3 regions of the Affinirhizobium rhizoryzae genome follow, and region 1 is predicted to be linked to each of the others. Evidence: riboswitches for the same ligand, from Rfam matches in the RefSeq annotation. Region 1 holds a riboswitch; each other region holds the start of a gene.

Evidence for each region. Region 1 has a riboswitch for cobalamin ahead of G6N80_RS04120 (energy-coupling factor ABC transporter permease). Riboswitches for the same ligand answer to the same signal wherever they lie in the genome.
Region 2: it holds a riboswitch for cobalamin, as region 1 does, so the genes downstream of both, G6N80_RS01125 ((2Fe-2S) ferredoxin domain-containing protein) here and G6N80_RS04120 (energy-coupling factor ABC transporter permease) in region 1, are expected to answer to the same signal.
Region 3: it holds a riboswitch for cobalamin, as region 1 does, so the genes downstream of both, G6N80_RS11630 (DUF1636 family protein) here and G6N80_RS04120 (energy-coupling factor ABC transporter permease) in region 1, are expected to answer to the same signal.

What each region holds. Positions count from the first base shown of each region.
Region 1 is NZ_CP049249.1:718,231-723,137, reverse strand. It holds gene G6N80_RS04130 (response regulator transcription factor) at 1-182, shown strand, start outside; gene G6N80_RS04125 (histidine kinase dimerization/phospho-acceptor domain-containing protein) at 179-1,525, shown strand; cobalamin riboswitch at 1,592-1,798, shown strand; gene G6N80_RS04120 (energy-coupling factor ABC transporter permease) at 1,850-2,530, shown strand; gene G6N80_RS04115 (aldo/keto reductase) at 2,584-3,471, opposite strand; gene G6N80_RS04110 (thiol-disulfide oxidoreductase DCC family protein) at 3,575-3,925, opposite strand; gene G6N80_RS04105 (YqaA family protein) at 4,065-4,493, shown strand; gene G6N80_RS04100 (sulfate ABC transporter substrate-binding protein) at 4,730-4,907, shown strand, end outside.
Region 2 is NZ_CP049249.1:45,437-50,343, reverse strand. It holds gene G6N80_RS01135 (trans-sulfuration enzyme family protein) at 1-197, opposite strand, end outside; gene G6N80_RS01130 (LysR substrate-binding domain-containing protein) at 305-1,189, shown strand; cobalamin riboswitch at 1,952-2,143, shown strand; gene G6N80_RS01125 ((2Fe-2S) ferredoxin domain-containing protein) at 2,246-3,040, shown strand; gene G6N80_RS01120 (ABC transporter substrate-binding protein) at 3,062-4,564, shown strand; gene G6N80_RS01115 (ABC transporter permease) at 4,569-4,907, shown strand, end outside.
Region 3 is NZ_CP049250.1:1,146,184-1,151,090, forward strand. It holds gene cobN (cobaltochelatase subunit CobN) at 1-707, opposite strand, end outside; gene cobW (cobalamin biosynthesis protein CobW) at 707-1,744, opposite strand; gene G6N80_RS11630 (DUF1636 family protein) at 1,741-2,172, opposite strand; cobalamin riboswitch at 2,271-2,497, opposite strand; gene cobO (cob(I)yrinic acid a,c-diamide adenosyltransferase) at 2,652-3,221, shown strand; gene G6N80_RS11640 (cobyric acid synthase) at 3,221-4,690, shown strand; gene cbiB (adenosylcobinamide-phosphate synthase CbiB) at 4,674-4,907, opposite strand, start outside.

The sequences.
Region 1 (4,907 bases):
AATGCCTTCTTGCGCGACGCAATTCCATCGTATCCAAGTCCCAGATCGAAGAAGCGCTCTATGCTTTTGGTGCCGAAATCGAAAGCAATACCGTTGAGGTTTATGTGAGCCGTCTTCGGCGCAAGTTGGGGAAGGAGATTGTCGAAACAGTTCGCGGTATCGGCTATCGGGTGGCTGAATGAGTATGCCGAGGCCCCGCAGCATTGCGCGCGAACTGCGCATTTCGCTCGGATTGACCCTATTGGCTTTCTGGCTGCTGGCTGCAGGACTTGCCTTTTCTGTCATGCAGGAGGAAATGGGCGAGGTTTTCGACAGCGCTCTTCAGGAGACAGCAGAACGCCTGGCACCTCTGGTCATTGATGACCTTTACACTCGAGAGGATACCAGCGCTCCCCGGAAGCTGACGGCGTTGCGCGAAAACGTGCCAGATGAGTATTTGACCTATCAGGTTCGGGATGGCTCCGGTCGCGTGCTGCTGCATTCGCATAATGTCAGTGCCGATCCGTACGAAGCGCCGCTGGTGGAAGGCTTCTGGAGTGGCGGCGAAAAACGCATATTCACGGTTGCTGCCGTCAGTGGCAGCATCTTCGTACAAGTCGCAGATTCGCTGGAACATCGGCGGGAGGCCTCAATTGAGGGCGGTACGGCACTGCTGCTGCCGCTTCTCCTGCTCCTGCCGGCGAGTCTGATTGCCGTCAGTTGGTTCGTGCGTCGCAACGTCAGCGAGGTGGATCGTTTGAAGCGCGTTATCGGCCTGCGCGACAGCGGGAATCTTGCACCCATCGATCTCAAGGATCTGCCTATCGAACTCGAACCGATCCAGCAATCCGTCAACCTTCTGATCAAGCGGGTGGACGATGCGCTGGAAGCAGAACGTTCCTTGACCGCCAACAGTGCTCACGAATTGCGGACACCCATTGCAGGTGCACTTGCACAAAGCCAGCTCCTGCTTTCCGAGCTTGAGGATGGACAGACCCGGGATCGCGCCAGGCAGGTTGACGCAGCACTCAGGAAGCTCTCCGTGCTGACGGAAAAGTTGTTGCAGCTTGCGCGAGCCGATGCGGGCATCGGTAAGTCTGCGGTTCGTTCGGACCTGTCGACGATCCTTGACGTCGTTATGGAAGAATTCTTGCGCAACAGCCAGAGTGGCTCGGTTCTTCATTATCATCGTCCGGAGAGAATGGTCCTTTCTCGCGAGGTAGATCCGGACGCCTTTGCCATTGCTGCCCGTAATCTGGTCGAAAATGCTCTCGCCTACCGCTTGCCTGACACGCATGTCGACGTGCACCTGAAGCCGGATGGCCTGCGCGTATCGAACCTCACGTCGCCCAAGACCTTGCTTCCTCCGGAAAAGCTGCGACAGCGCTTCGTGCGCGGCCATTCCCTTCATCCCGGCTCGGGTCTGGGGCTCGCCATCGTGGAACGGCTGGCGACCCAGATGGGCGCGCAACTGGAACTGACGGCCACGCCGCTGGCGCCCGACCAGTCTCGTTTCGATGCGAGCATCGTATTTCCTGACCCGTGATTCTGTCTCACAGTTGTTTTCTCGTGAAATCGCCGTGAACGGGATTGCGCTGCGCTCAAAAACAGTCTTAGGCTTCCCGATGATGGTCTCGGTTGCCCATAAAGCAACCGGTGAAAAGGGAATGTGGTGATGCAACGCAAGTTGCCAATGCCACGGCTGCCCCCGCAACTGTAGGCGAGGAGCGACATCCGTTATCCACTGGCGTCAGGGCCGGGAAGGGGGATGAAGCTGCGAATCGCAAGCCAGGAGACCTGCCATCAGAGGCGGACATTCGTCCGATTATGACACACCAATCGACCGCGCGGTGGGCGCGGGGAGGCAGATATGCATATTGAACCGGGCGTCGTTGACGGCGCAAAAATCGTGCTCAGCTACGCGACAGCATTGGCCGCGCTGGGGCTGACAGCCAAAATGGCAACAGACAGTGTTCGTCGGGATGGTGGTGTCGCGTCGCTCGCGTTGCGAAGTGCCATTACGACCGTTCTCGTCTTCGGCTTTTTCGAGGTCTTGCCGCATCATCCGGTCGGCGTTTCCGAAGTTCACCTCATTCTTGGGTCGACCCTGTTCCTGATGTTCGGCGCAGGTGCTGCGTCCATCGGGCTTGCCGCCGGCCTCCTCATCCAGGGCCTGTTCTTCTCGCCGTTCGATCTTCCTCAGTATGGCATGAACGTAACGACCTTGCTCGTTCCGCTTTGGGCCATCAGCCAGCTCGCGGCCAAGCTTATTCCGGCCCGCACGGCCTATGTTGATGTGACCTATCGCCAGGCATTTACACTGTCTACCGCCTATCAGGGTGGTATTGTTGCCTGGGTGGCCTTCTGGGCGCTCTATGGCCACGGGTTCACGGTCGAAAATCTCGTGAGCATCGGAAGTTTCGGCGTGGCCTATATGAGCGTTATCCTCATTGAGCCGTTGGTCGATCTGGCCGTGCTTGCAGCGGCGAAATCCTTGCGCAAATACAGCCAGGGCCCGATTTTCAGCCGTCGATTGCATCAGGCAGCCTGACGCTGTGATCTCTAAGCCGGCGGCCTGATTGCAGGCCGCCGATTGCCGAGACGTTATGGAACGTCCCGGCCTTCTGCCGTGGAATAGAGTTCGAACCAGTCTTCCCGCGAAAGCTTGACTTTCATCGCATCGCCAATCTGTCGAATGCGTGCAACATTGTTTGTACCCATGACGGGCAGAATGTGGGCCGGATGTGCGAGTAGCCAGGCGACGGCAATGGCTGTGCGATCTACACCTTGTTCGGCTGCGATGCGATCCAGCGTCCTGCCAAGGTCGGTGTCATTTGAAAAAAGGCGGCCACCACCCAGAGGTGACCATGCCATTGCCCGGACCTTGTCTCGTGTCATCGAGCTCAGATCACCATTCGTGAACGGGTCCCGCGCCAAAAGGCTCAGTTCGATCTGGTTGACCACGAGTTTCGTCTGCATGCACGACTGAAGCGCCGCGAGATCCCAGGGGCGGAAATTCGAAACGCCGACGGCTCTGACCTTGCCGGATGACACGGCGGCATCGAGAGCGCCGCCGGTTTCCGTAAAATCCATGAAAGGATCGGGGCGGTGGATCAGCAAAAGATCGATGTAATCTGTGCCCAGGAGACGTAGAGATCTGTCGATCGACGCGCTGATGTGCTCTGCCGAGGTATTATAATGCTTCAGCCGTGCCCCGGCGTAGTCTCCCGTGGGTGCAACTATGCCGCATTTGGTAACAATTTCGATCTTGTCTCGAAGTCCGGCGCCTTTCAATGCTCTGCCGAAATGCTCTTCAACGGTGTAGCCGCCATAGATATCCGCATGATCCATGGTGGTAATACCCTGTTCAAGGCATGCTTCCACTTTGGCAATGATATTGCCCGCGGACACATCCTGATCATCGGCTAGCCGCCACATGCCATAGACGATCCGTGAGAGATCCAATCCGGCCTGAATTTCAACGCGCTGCATCTGCTTCCTTTCTCGCCAAATCGCGGGCTGCAGCCCGCCGCTGCCACGCGGTTTATCTCAACTCTGTGATATTGTCGAAGCGGTGATGGACGAATAGCAGCGCTTACTGGAACAGCCGTTGCAGGCGTGGCCTGATGCGCAAGAAGCCACGATAAAGTAGGTCGAAAAGGGGAGTCAAAGGCGCCCACCCTGCCATAATTCCGAGTGGGCGGAACATGGGAATCGCCCGCCACATTGCAGCAAACGCCTGTGCACCGACATAAAGCTTGCCATTTTCTTCTGCATGAAACCGCGCCAGTGCTTCTGCACGATCAATCGGGCAACTGGCCGATGCATCATAAAGGTCTACGAAGCGGATGGCATTGCCGCGGTCCAGCTTTCGCATCAGCGCAATTTCGCGACGGCAAAGCGGACATCCGCTGTCAAACCAGACTGTCACACGATGGGGGTTCATTCCGTCTAGCCTTTCTTTTGTGCCAATCTACGCCCTCTCTGATCCGACGGATCAATGGGGACCCGAAGAGCGCTTTGACCCGGGAGCCTATTTGGTTTACGAGACCCCCAGACTGAGGCGGATGCGGAACAGACCGGACATGATGGCCTATCTCGGGCTGATGGCAACAGCCTTCGTCGCGGCAACCCTATTGCCAGCACAATCGGAAGCACTCCTTGCATATCTCGTCGTCCAGGCTGAACACCCGGTTGTTCTGCTCGTTGTTTTTGCCACCATCGGGAATGTCGCAGGATCCGTCGTGAACTGGGCGCTCGGTCGGGGCATCGAACGTTTTCGCAACCGGCGCTGGTTTCCGGTCTCCGAAGCTGGCCTCAATCAAGCAAGCCGCTGGTACGGAAAATACGGCCGATGGTCTCTGTTGGCGAGTTGGGTTCCGATCATTGGCGATCCGATCACGGTCGTAGCGGGCGTGCTGCGAGAACCGCTGGCAAGCTTTCTCATCTTCGTTACGATCGCAAAGTTTGCGCGCTATTGCGTGATCGCAGCGCTAGCATCCAACGCATTTTGAAGCATGGGTCGGTCTCGACCGTTCAAGAATATTCCCTATCACCGTCTGTAGACGCGCGATTCTTTGCGTGAAACGAACTGGATATCGATCAGACTTTCTCCGCGCTGATCACGAAAATGAAACAGATTTCTTTAGGGGCGGACCTTCGTTGACTAAGTCGACCTGTTCGGTAGTCTTAAGCCATCAACTGGAGGGAAGTTGCCATGTCGAAAGATATTCGCACTCTGAGGTTTGCCATGGCCTGTGTACTTGCATCGCTTCTAATGGCACCGGCCGTGCATGCCGACACGACACTGTTGAATGTCTCTTATGATCCGACACGCGAGTTTTATAAGGACTTCAACGCGGCCTTCGCCAAGCACTACAAAGCGCAAGCTGGTGAGACCGTTACGATCCAGCAGTCTCATGGCGGTT
Region 2 (4,907 bases), 530 kb from region 1:
TTGGCTTCGAGCGTGCGGGTCGTCGGCGTGCCGTAAAGCCCATAGGTATACCCATCATGGCCCCTCTGACCGCGGGTGGCATAGGCTTCTGCATTCTTGAAGACGATGGTGGATGCCCGGTGCGTGGCAACACCAAGGGCTTCAAACCCGTCAACATTGACGTCCGGTGTGACAACACATTGAGTAAAGTCTTTCATTCCGCTTCATCCTGAGCAATTTCGTGAGCGGATTAAAACATCGGCATATCAATTCCGTCCAATATCATTATCCTGCTACTTTATTCTCGTGGGTTATGAGGTGTCGAATGAATATTCGTCAGGTCGAGGTGTTCCATGCCGTGATGACTAACAGCACAGCCTCTCGGGCTGCCGAGGTGCTGCGCATTTCCCAACCTGCTGTCAGCAAAGCGATCCAGGAACTCGAGCGCGATATCGGATTTGCCCTGTTCCGGCGCGAACGCGGTCGCATGTATCCGACCGCCGAAGCGAACATCTTCTTCAAGGAAGTGGAGAGTTCGTTTTCCGGGCTCACACGGCTCAAAAGTGCCGCAGCGAGAATCCGTGATTTCGGATCAGGCGAAATCAAAGTGGCAAGCCTATCTGCGCTGAGCACCAATATTTTGCCACGCGCTTTGCGCGGTTTTCAGGCGCGGCATCCAAATGTCGCCATTTCGTTTCAGGCGCAACTGTCCTCTACTGTGAAAGATCTAGTAGCGTCCGGCCAGGTCGATGTCGGGCTGGCAGCCGACGAGATCGAGACCGAAGGCGTCGATGTTCGGCCCTTCGCGCGCTATCGTGCCGCCATCGCCGTTCCAGCGGGGCATCGCCTGGAGCAGGCCACTGAGTTGACGCCAGAGGATCTCGACGGAGAAGCCTTCATTGCCCTTTCCCCTGAAGACACGACGCGACGAGCCGCTGAAGCTATCTTTCGCGACCGCGCAACCAAGCTGAAGGTCGTGTTGGAAACGCCGTATTCGACCACCATCTGCGCCATGGTTCAGGCAGGGCTCGGAGTCGGCCTCGTCAACCCCATGACGGCCGAACCCTATGTGGGGCGTGGCCTGACGATCATCCCATTCAAACCGGCGATCTATTTCCGCACCCTGCTGGTACTGCCGCCGAACCGCTATCCTTCGCGCATCGTTGCCGACTTTGTCGATGAGGTGATGAAGCTGTCGATATTTCAATGATTGGCGCTAGCGCTGCTAATTTGATGGCTTTGATACAATCAGGACTATCGTCTTCGCCATGAAAGTGGCCGTGACAGCGATGACAGCACAGAGGCTTCACTCGGCCTTACACTGGCAAGGCTTGTGACTGAACTTGCCCTGATATTGCGAAGCTGCTGAACCAGAGTGTCGAAAACATCAAGGTCAGCATCTATCGCACGCCAGGGCCGGAAATTCTCTCCGCCAATCGCAATGACGACCACATCCATATGCCAATTGTCTTTCGGTTTGGACCGGTCCCGGCGTATACAGGTGGCAAAATAGCGACCAAAGCGATTGATCGCAGTCGCGCAGTTTTCCAGCTGCTGATGATATTCTGCTGGGCAATCAAGTCTTCAAGATCGGCTGTACTCAGGGCAGAGAGTTTATATGCCCGGACCGCTTATGTGACGATCTCGCACAGAAAAGAAAACTCCTTTAAACTATTGAAAAAGATCAGCAATTTCGTGGTGCATCGATAAAGCCAACCTGGCATCGAGCAACTTGGCAATACCGGTCTCATTACGCGTTCTCCCGGATCTTTCGACGTGGACCACTTCAAGTTCGTAAGCACCATTTGCTTTGAGGATCATCAAGCGCCCCTCACCATAGTGAGAACGATTGACATTCATTATGTAACGTTATTACATATCAACGAAAATGTCGATGAGAAGGCAAATGAGAGTGGTAGCGGCTCCTAGTGGAACCATTGCCTCCTGTCGATTGACAGCAGGCCGCCATCATGTAGACATCGTCAGGTCAAGGTTCTTCCATCACTGGTGGAAGCTAAGAGGGAATCCGGTGCGACGCCGGAGCTGTCCCGCAACTGTAAACGGCGAGCCGTCCCCGAAAACGTCACTGACCTGAAAAGGTTGGGAAGACAGGGGAAGGCATAGACCCGTGAGCCAGGAGACCTGCCTGACAAGATAGAATTCCGCGGTCGGGGTCTGCCGCCGGAATGGCTCGTTCGCGTACCAAGGGGTTCGCGCGCGTCGTCATTTCGTTGCTAGCCTCGACCGCTCACGCGCGAGGCACGCAGTGACGAAAGAAATAGAACTGGACGAACGGCGCGCCGTTCTTCTCATCGCGAAATCCGCTTTTGCCGCGGCGCCTCACGCCGACATGGCGCGCCTTGCGGGCGTCATGGCCGAACACCGGCCTGACGCCGTCGTGCGTTACGCCTTCATTGAACAAGGCACTCCGTCTCTCAAGGAAGCGCTGCTGGCGCTGGTCGGCGAGGGCTGTTCCCATGTCAGCATTGTCCCGCTTGTTCTGCCCATGGAGCCCAGCGTTCCCACCTGGCTGCAAAAAGTGGTCCGCCGCTGGCGAAACGAGGATCACCGGCCATGGCCGGAGATAGCACTCACCGCTCACATCGCGGCAAGTCCGGTCATGGCCGCACTACTTGGAGATCTGGTCGCGTCAGCCACATCCTTCGATCTTGCCGTTGATCAGAAATCCCTCGCCGAAGGTTCGCTTGTGCCGGACCAGAAACGCCGGGTCCTGGTCTGCCAGGGCGGCCCCTGCAATGGCGCAGGTGCCGACGCCCTCTGGTGCCACCTGCGCAACGAACAGCAACGCCTGAAGCTGCGGACAACGGGCGAAGGCACCATGACCGCGAAATCCACCTGCCTCGGCCCCTGCAATCTTGCCCCTGTCGTCCAGGTCTTTCCCGAGGGCACCTATTACGGCGGCGTCACCGAGGCGGCCGTCGACCGCATCATCACCGAGCACCTGTTGGGCGGAACGGTCGTGGAGGATTTCGCCTATCACCCGACCGGACGCAAGCAGCGGCTGCGGCCGCTGCAAACACCAAGATTCCCGAATCCATAATCAACGAGACGAGAGGTCATTATGCCCATTCCGCTCCGCCAGCGCCTCAGCAGCGCGCTGATCGCCACCGCAGCCCTTGTGGCCGTCGCGTGGCCCGCAGCAGCGACTGAGCCTTTGCGCATCGGCGCAACCTTCATCACCAGTGGCGTTGACCCGGCCAAGGGATCAAATGGCTGGGCGCTCACCAGCCACGGGGTTGGCGAAAACCTGTTTACCGTCGACAGGCAAGGCAAACTTGTACCGGAACTGGCCGAAAAGGCCGAACGCACGGGCGACCTCACCTGGACGATCACCTTGAAGGCAGGGCGCGCATTCTCTGATGGCACGCCCGTGACAGCCGCAGCTTTGGCGGCCGGTTTCGAGCGCACCTTTGCCAACAACAAGGCAGCATTGGCGACAGGCGGGAAACTGACGTTTGCAGCAGCAGACGACCTCACCCTCAGGGTATCGACGGAAAAGCCGGTTCCTCTCATCCAGGCCCTGTTTGCCGAATGGCCGCTGATTGCCTACAAGCCGGCAGCCGAGGACGGCAAGACGATCTTTACCGGCCCCTACGAAATCGCGGATTTCAAGGTCGATGCGGCGATCGAATTGAAGCCGAATGCCCATTTTGAAGGGGCGGACCAGCGCAGACCGTTGACACTGAAACGGTTCGGCGATGCGCAAACCATGGCGCTGGCCTTTCAATCCGGGGAGTTGGATCTGGCCTTTGGTCTCCCCTCCGAAGTTGCCGCCCGACTGACGCGTGATCCGTCCCTGACAGTCAAATCCTTCGCGGTCGGGTACCAGTATTTTGCCTTTTTGAACACGACAAGGCCGGTGGTTCAGGACAAATCCGTGCGCCAGGCCATCGACCTCGCCTTCGATCGCAAGGAACTGGCCGCTGCCATCAATGGCGGAACACCGGCAACCGGCGCCTATGCTCCTTATTTTCCGTTTGCCGGCAGCCAAGCCCGGCCGACAGATGCTGCCAGGGCTGCCGCGATCCTGGATACTGCGGGCTGGACAAAGGGCACCGACGGCATGCGTACCAAGGACGGCAAGGCTCTGAAGCTGCTGGCGATCACATACCCGCAACGGCCGGATCTGGTCACCATGCTGCCGGTCGTCAAGGCACAGCTTTCCCGGATCGGCATCGGGCTCGACACACAGATCGTGGACAATATTGCAGAGGCGGCGGCCAGCGGCAATTTCGACATCGCGCTCTGGGCCCAACACACCGCCCCCAGCGGCGATCCGGCCTTTTTCCTGAACTCGATGCTGCGAAGCGGTGCCTCGCTCAACTATACCAAATATGCATCGCCGGAATTCGACGCCATCATCGACCGCTTCGCCACCACCGGCGACCCCGCCGAACGCATCCAGATTGCATTGGACGCCCAAGCGAAGCTGTTTGACGACGTGCCCGTTTCCTTCCTCGTCTCGCCGGTCTGGTATGTCGGCGTCTCCGACAGACTGAAGGGTTACGAGCCCTGGGGATCGGACTATCACGTCCTGCGCGCCGATATCGGCGAGAGCAAGTGAAGCCATGAAGAAGCTGGCATCATGGGGATTGCAGACAGCGCTCGGCCTGCTTGTCGTGTCTTTCGCAGCCTTTGCAATCATCACCCTGATGCCGGTCGACCCTGTCGAGATCGCCATTCGCACCTGGAATCTGCCCGCAACCGACGAGACGATGGCCGCCCTGCGCCAGGACTGGGGTCTCGACCGGCCTCTGATTTCCCGCTATCTCCGATGGGGCCGGGACTTTTTGCACGGCGACTGGGGACGATCCTTCCGGACGGGTGAACCCGTCCGTACCGAGTTCCTCCACCGTTTGCCCCTGTCGCTCAGCATTGGCATTGCCGGGCTCTGCCTTGCCCTGTTG
Region 3 (4,907 bases), on a different replicon from region 1:
AGAACGCAGGCGCCTCTATCTTCCAGCGCTTCCATCAGCGCATCCACGGGGGCGACGTCGCTTGCCAAGAGCATGGAGCGATAGAAGAGCAGCGGCAAAAGCGGCTTCCCTTCGCGCTCGATCAAGGCCTCGTCCAGCGAAACGACGCCTTTCAAAGGCCGGTAGATGCCGAGCTTCGGCACGTCCTCGGCCTCTGGGCATGCAATATCGGCACCCCCGGATAGCTTATTGGTAAGTCGGCTAACGAGCCTGTCCAGATTATCCGGCCCACCGGTGCGGAAGAAGGCGAGAACGGAGCGGATTTCCGCCAGATCCACCGTGGAGGCGGTCTCCAGCCGCTCGTCGCGTTCGCTGCATTCGCCGGGCAGTAGATAGAGCAGAATATTCCGCTCTCTGGCGATACGCGCCAGCTCGTCGACCCCGTAGCGCCAACGGTCGTAGCCACCGAGAATGCGCACGAGGATCAGCTTCGCATGCCGGGCCACCTTGTCACCCCAGAGGTCTACAGACATGGGATGGCGCAGGTCGGCAAGCTGGGCCAGGCGCAGGGAAAGCCCGGTCGGGTTCAGCCGGTTCCAGGCGCTCGCAATGCCGTTCAGGTCGCTATCGGTAAAGGATAGCACCACCACATCCCCCGGCGTCTGGTTCAGATCGACCGGCTCGATCAGATCGTCGAGCGAAGAGGATGTGGTGGCGAGTATATGCATCAGGCGGCCAGCAGCTTCCCGATCTTTTCGGCGTCGATGCCCTTTTCGCCGATCACGACGAGGCGGGAACGGCGGGTTTCACCGGTGTTCCATGGGCGGTCGAAATAGTGGTTCACGCGCGGGCCAACGGCCTGCACCAGAAGGCGCATTGGCTTGCCGGAGACTTCCACATAACCCTTGATGCGCAGCACCTTTTCGGCATCGGTTACATCGGCAATGCGCTTGCTGAGTTCTTCCGGGCTGGCAATGGCCGGGATATCCAGCACAAAGCTGTCGAAATCGTCGTGCTCGTGGTCCAGCTCGTCATCGTGATGCGTCTTGCGGTTTTCGATATCGTCTTCAACCGCCAGACCAAGGCCGATGAAAATTGCGGGATCGATCTCGCCATTCTGCGAATTCACGATGCGTACGGCGCGCGGCAGGTGGTCCTCCACATGGGTGCGGGCCTTTTCGAGATCCGCTTCGTTGAGCAGGTCGGACTTGGTGAGGATCACGAGATCGGCGCAGGCGATCTGGTCTTCGAAGACTTCTTCCACGGGATCGTCATGGTCAAGCGACTGGTCTTCGGCGCGCTGGGCGGCAAGGGCTTCCATGTCGTCGGCAACGCGACCTTCGGCCAGCGCCAGACCATCGACCACGGCCACGACGCCATCCACCGTCACGCGGCTTTTCACGCCCGGCCACTGGAAGGCCTGAACGAGCGGCTTCGGCAGAGCAAGGCCCGAGGTCTCGATCAGAATGTGATCGACCTTCGGCTCCATGGCGAGGATCTTGTCGATGGCTGGCACGAAATCATCCGCCACGGTGCAGCAGATGCAGCCATTGGCCAGCTCGATGATGTTGTCTTCCGGGCAGTTTTCGATGCCGCAGCTCTTCAGGATTTCGCCATCAATGCCGACATCGCCGAATTCGTTGACGATCACGGCCAGGCGCTTGCCCTTGATGTTTTCCAGCGCGTGACGCAGCAGCGTGGTTTTTCCTGCCCCTAGAAAGCCGGTGACAACGGTGCAGGGCACGCGGGCGAGCGAATTGGTCATGAAGTCTGTCCTTCGACGTTCGGGAGAATTGGGTTGAGCGGCGGAATGCGGGCAATCATGCCGCGCTTGAGGCTTTCGGGGCGACCCTTCCACGGCATCAGTCCATCGGTGGAACCGGCCAGTAGGCGAGCACCTTCCAGAAGATCGTTTGCCGCATCGGTGCCGAGATCGCCGAACACATAGGACCAGCCATCGGCACTCTGAATGCTGGCGCTCAAGGCGCGCTTGCAATTGGCGAGGCAGGCAACGGAACGGATTTCCACGCCCTCAGTCGCCAGCGCCTTGGCGCGTTCCGCCAGCACGGCACCATCGCGCTGCGCATCAACGGCTTCCTGCCCGCTGCGGCATGTTTCGCAGACATGGATCACTACATTCGCAACCTCACGTGCTGCGGCATCCTGTCTGTCCGGTCGTGTCGAGAGATCCAAGAATCCACCCCAAATCATTGTTACAATGGGGCGCGTCCATGTCAGGCTTCTCACCTCACATGGTTTGATACATCCTTGCCCGGAGCACCCCGCCCGGCGGATTTCATGCATAAACGGCAGGTCTCCTGGCTCGCGACCATCGTGCCTGCGCCGCCTTCCCGAAGATATCTTCAGTGGCATTATGCGCCGGACGCTCCATCCTTCATCCAAAGGTGGAAGGCCGCTTACAGTTGCGGGGGCAGCCGTGGTTTAGGCGAAATTCCGCACCACGTTCCCTCTTAGCTTTTCCCGTTGCCGGGAAAAGACCGTTCACAGAGGTTCACTATGCCCTTGCGTGAGTGGCTGTCAATGGTGATCACGGCAGGGGGCGATTGCCGCACGGATCGTTTTGACTATAGTCCGCCGCTCCATCGACAGGATGCAAGGAGAGGCCGGTGAAGGAGATCGACGAAAGCGAAGCGGAACGTCATCGCCGCAAGATGGCTAATCGCAAGGCGGTTCAGGATGCGGAAGTGGCCTCCAAGACCATCGAGAAGGGTCTGCTGATCGTCAACACGGGTCCGGGCAAGGGCAAATCGACAGCGGCTTTCGGGTTGGCATTGCGCATGCTGGGTCATGGGCGAAAGGTTGCCGTCGTGCAATTCATCAAGGGGGCCTGGGACACTGGCGAGCGGGTGGCGCTGGAAGCTTTCGGTGATCGCGTTATCTGGCACACTATGGGCGAAGGGTTCACCTGGGATACGCAGGACCTGAAGCGGGATGTCGCCGCCGCCGAGCGTGCCTGGGAGAAGGCCAAGGAGATGATGGCGCTGCCGGATGTGGGGCTTCTGATCCTCGATGAGCTGAATATCGCGCTACGCTACGATTACCTCGATCTTGAAAAGGTCATCGCGGATTTGACCGCCCGCAGGCCGGACCTGCACGTCATCGTCACGGGTCGTAACGCCAAGGCCGCCTTGATCGAGGCCGCCGATATGGTGACGGAAATGACGCTGGTGAAGCACCACTTCAAGTCGGGTGTGAAGGCGCAGGCCGGGATAGAGTTCTGATGGTAAAGCCGCCCGCCAAGGCATTGATGTTTCAGGGAACGGGATCGGATGTCGGCAAGTCGCTTGTCGTGGCGGGTCTCGCCCGTGCCTTTTCGCTGCGCGGGCTGAAGGTCCTGCCATTCAAGCCACAGAACATGTCGAACAATGCGGCCGTGACCGCCGATGGCGGGGAGATTGGTCGGGCGCAGGCGCTACAGGCGCGTGCGGCTCGCGCTCCCCTTTCAGTGCACATGAACCCGGTTCTCCTGAAGCCGCAAAGCGAGGTGGGTGCGCAGATTGTCGTGCAGGGCAAGGTGCGCGGCAATGCCAAGGCTGCCGAATATCAGCAGATCAAGGCGGGGCTGATGCCAGCTGTTCTGGAAAGCTTCGAGCACCTGAAGGCTCAAGCCGATCTGGTGCTGGTGGAAGGGGCAGGCAGTGCGTCCGAAGTCAATCTACGCCGCAACGACATCGCCAATATGGGCTTTGCCCGCGCTGCAAATGTGCCTGTCGTGCTGATCGGCGATATCGATCGCGGTGGTGTCATCGCCAGCCTCGCAGGCACGAAAACGGTGGTGGACGTTGAAGATGCGGCCATGATCCACGGTTTCATCGTCAATCGCTTCCGTGGTGACCCGAGCTTGTTCGATGAAGGCATGCGGATGATCGCGGGCTTTACCGGCTGGCAGCCCATCGGCCTTTTGCCGCATTTTGCCGAGGCTTCCCGACTTCCGGCGGAAGACGCGCTGGCGCTGAATTCAAAGCCTGAACGCAAGCCGGGTGCAAAGATCCGCATCGCGGTGCCGATCCTGCCGCATGTTTCCAATTTTGATGATCTCGATCCGCTGGATGCCGAACCGGATGTCGAACTGATCCGTGTCAGGCCGGGTAGCGTGCTGCCTGCTGATGCCGATCTCGTTCTGCTGCTGGGTTCCAAGGCAACGATTTCAGATTTGCAGGCGCTCAAAAGCGCAGGCTTCGATATCGACATTGCTGCTCATGTGCGGCAGGGAAAGCCTGTGCTTGGCCTCTGCGGCGGTTATCAGATGCTGGGGAAAAGTGTTGCGGACCCTGAAGGTATCGAGGGACCGGCAGGTGTAAATGAAACCGGTCTCGGTCTGCTGGATATCGAAACACGGTTGACGGACGACAAGCGGCTTGTGGCCGTTCAGGGACAGACTGCCGATGGCGCTTCATTTGCCGGCTATGAAATGCATGTGGGCGAAACGGTCGGGCCGGATTGCGGGCGTTCCTTCGCAACGATTGAGGGGCGGCCCGAAGGTGCGGTTTCCGCCTCCGGTCTCGTTTCAGGCACCTATGTGCATGGGCTTTTCGCCGATGATGCGCAGCGTTCCAGCTGGTTGAAGCGGCTGGGGGGCGAGGCCTCAAGGCTGGATTATGAGCAGGGCGTGGAAGAGGTTCTGGATCGTCTTGCCGCGCATATCGAACGGCACCTCGATCTGGATTTGCTGCTCAGGTTAGCGCGCTGATCGTAACCGCCAGAACTCCGAACAGGGCAATCAGCAGCAGATCGGCGGTTCGGGCAAGTGTCAAAGCGCGGCGAATATCGGCGGCTGTCGCCTCGCGCCGTCCGCCTTCTCCCATGAAATGGTCGTCCACCAGTTCTCCGCCATAAATACGTGGTCCGGCAAGGGCGAGACCCAGTGCACCGGCCATGGCCGCTTCCGGCCAGCCTGCATTGGGGGA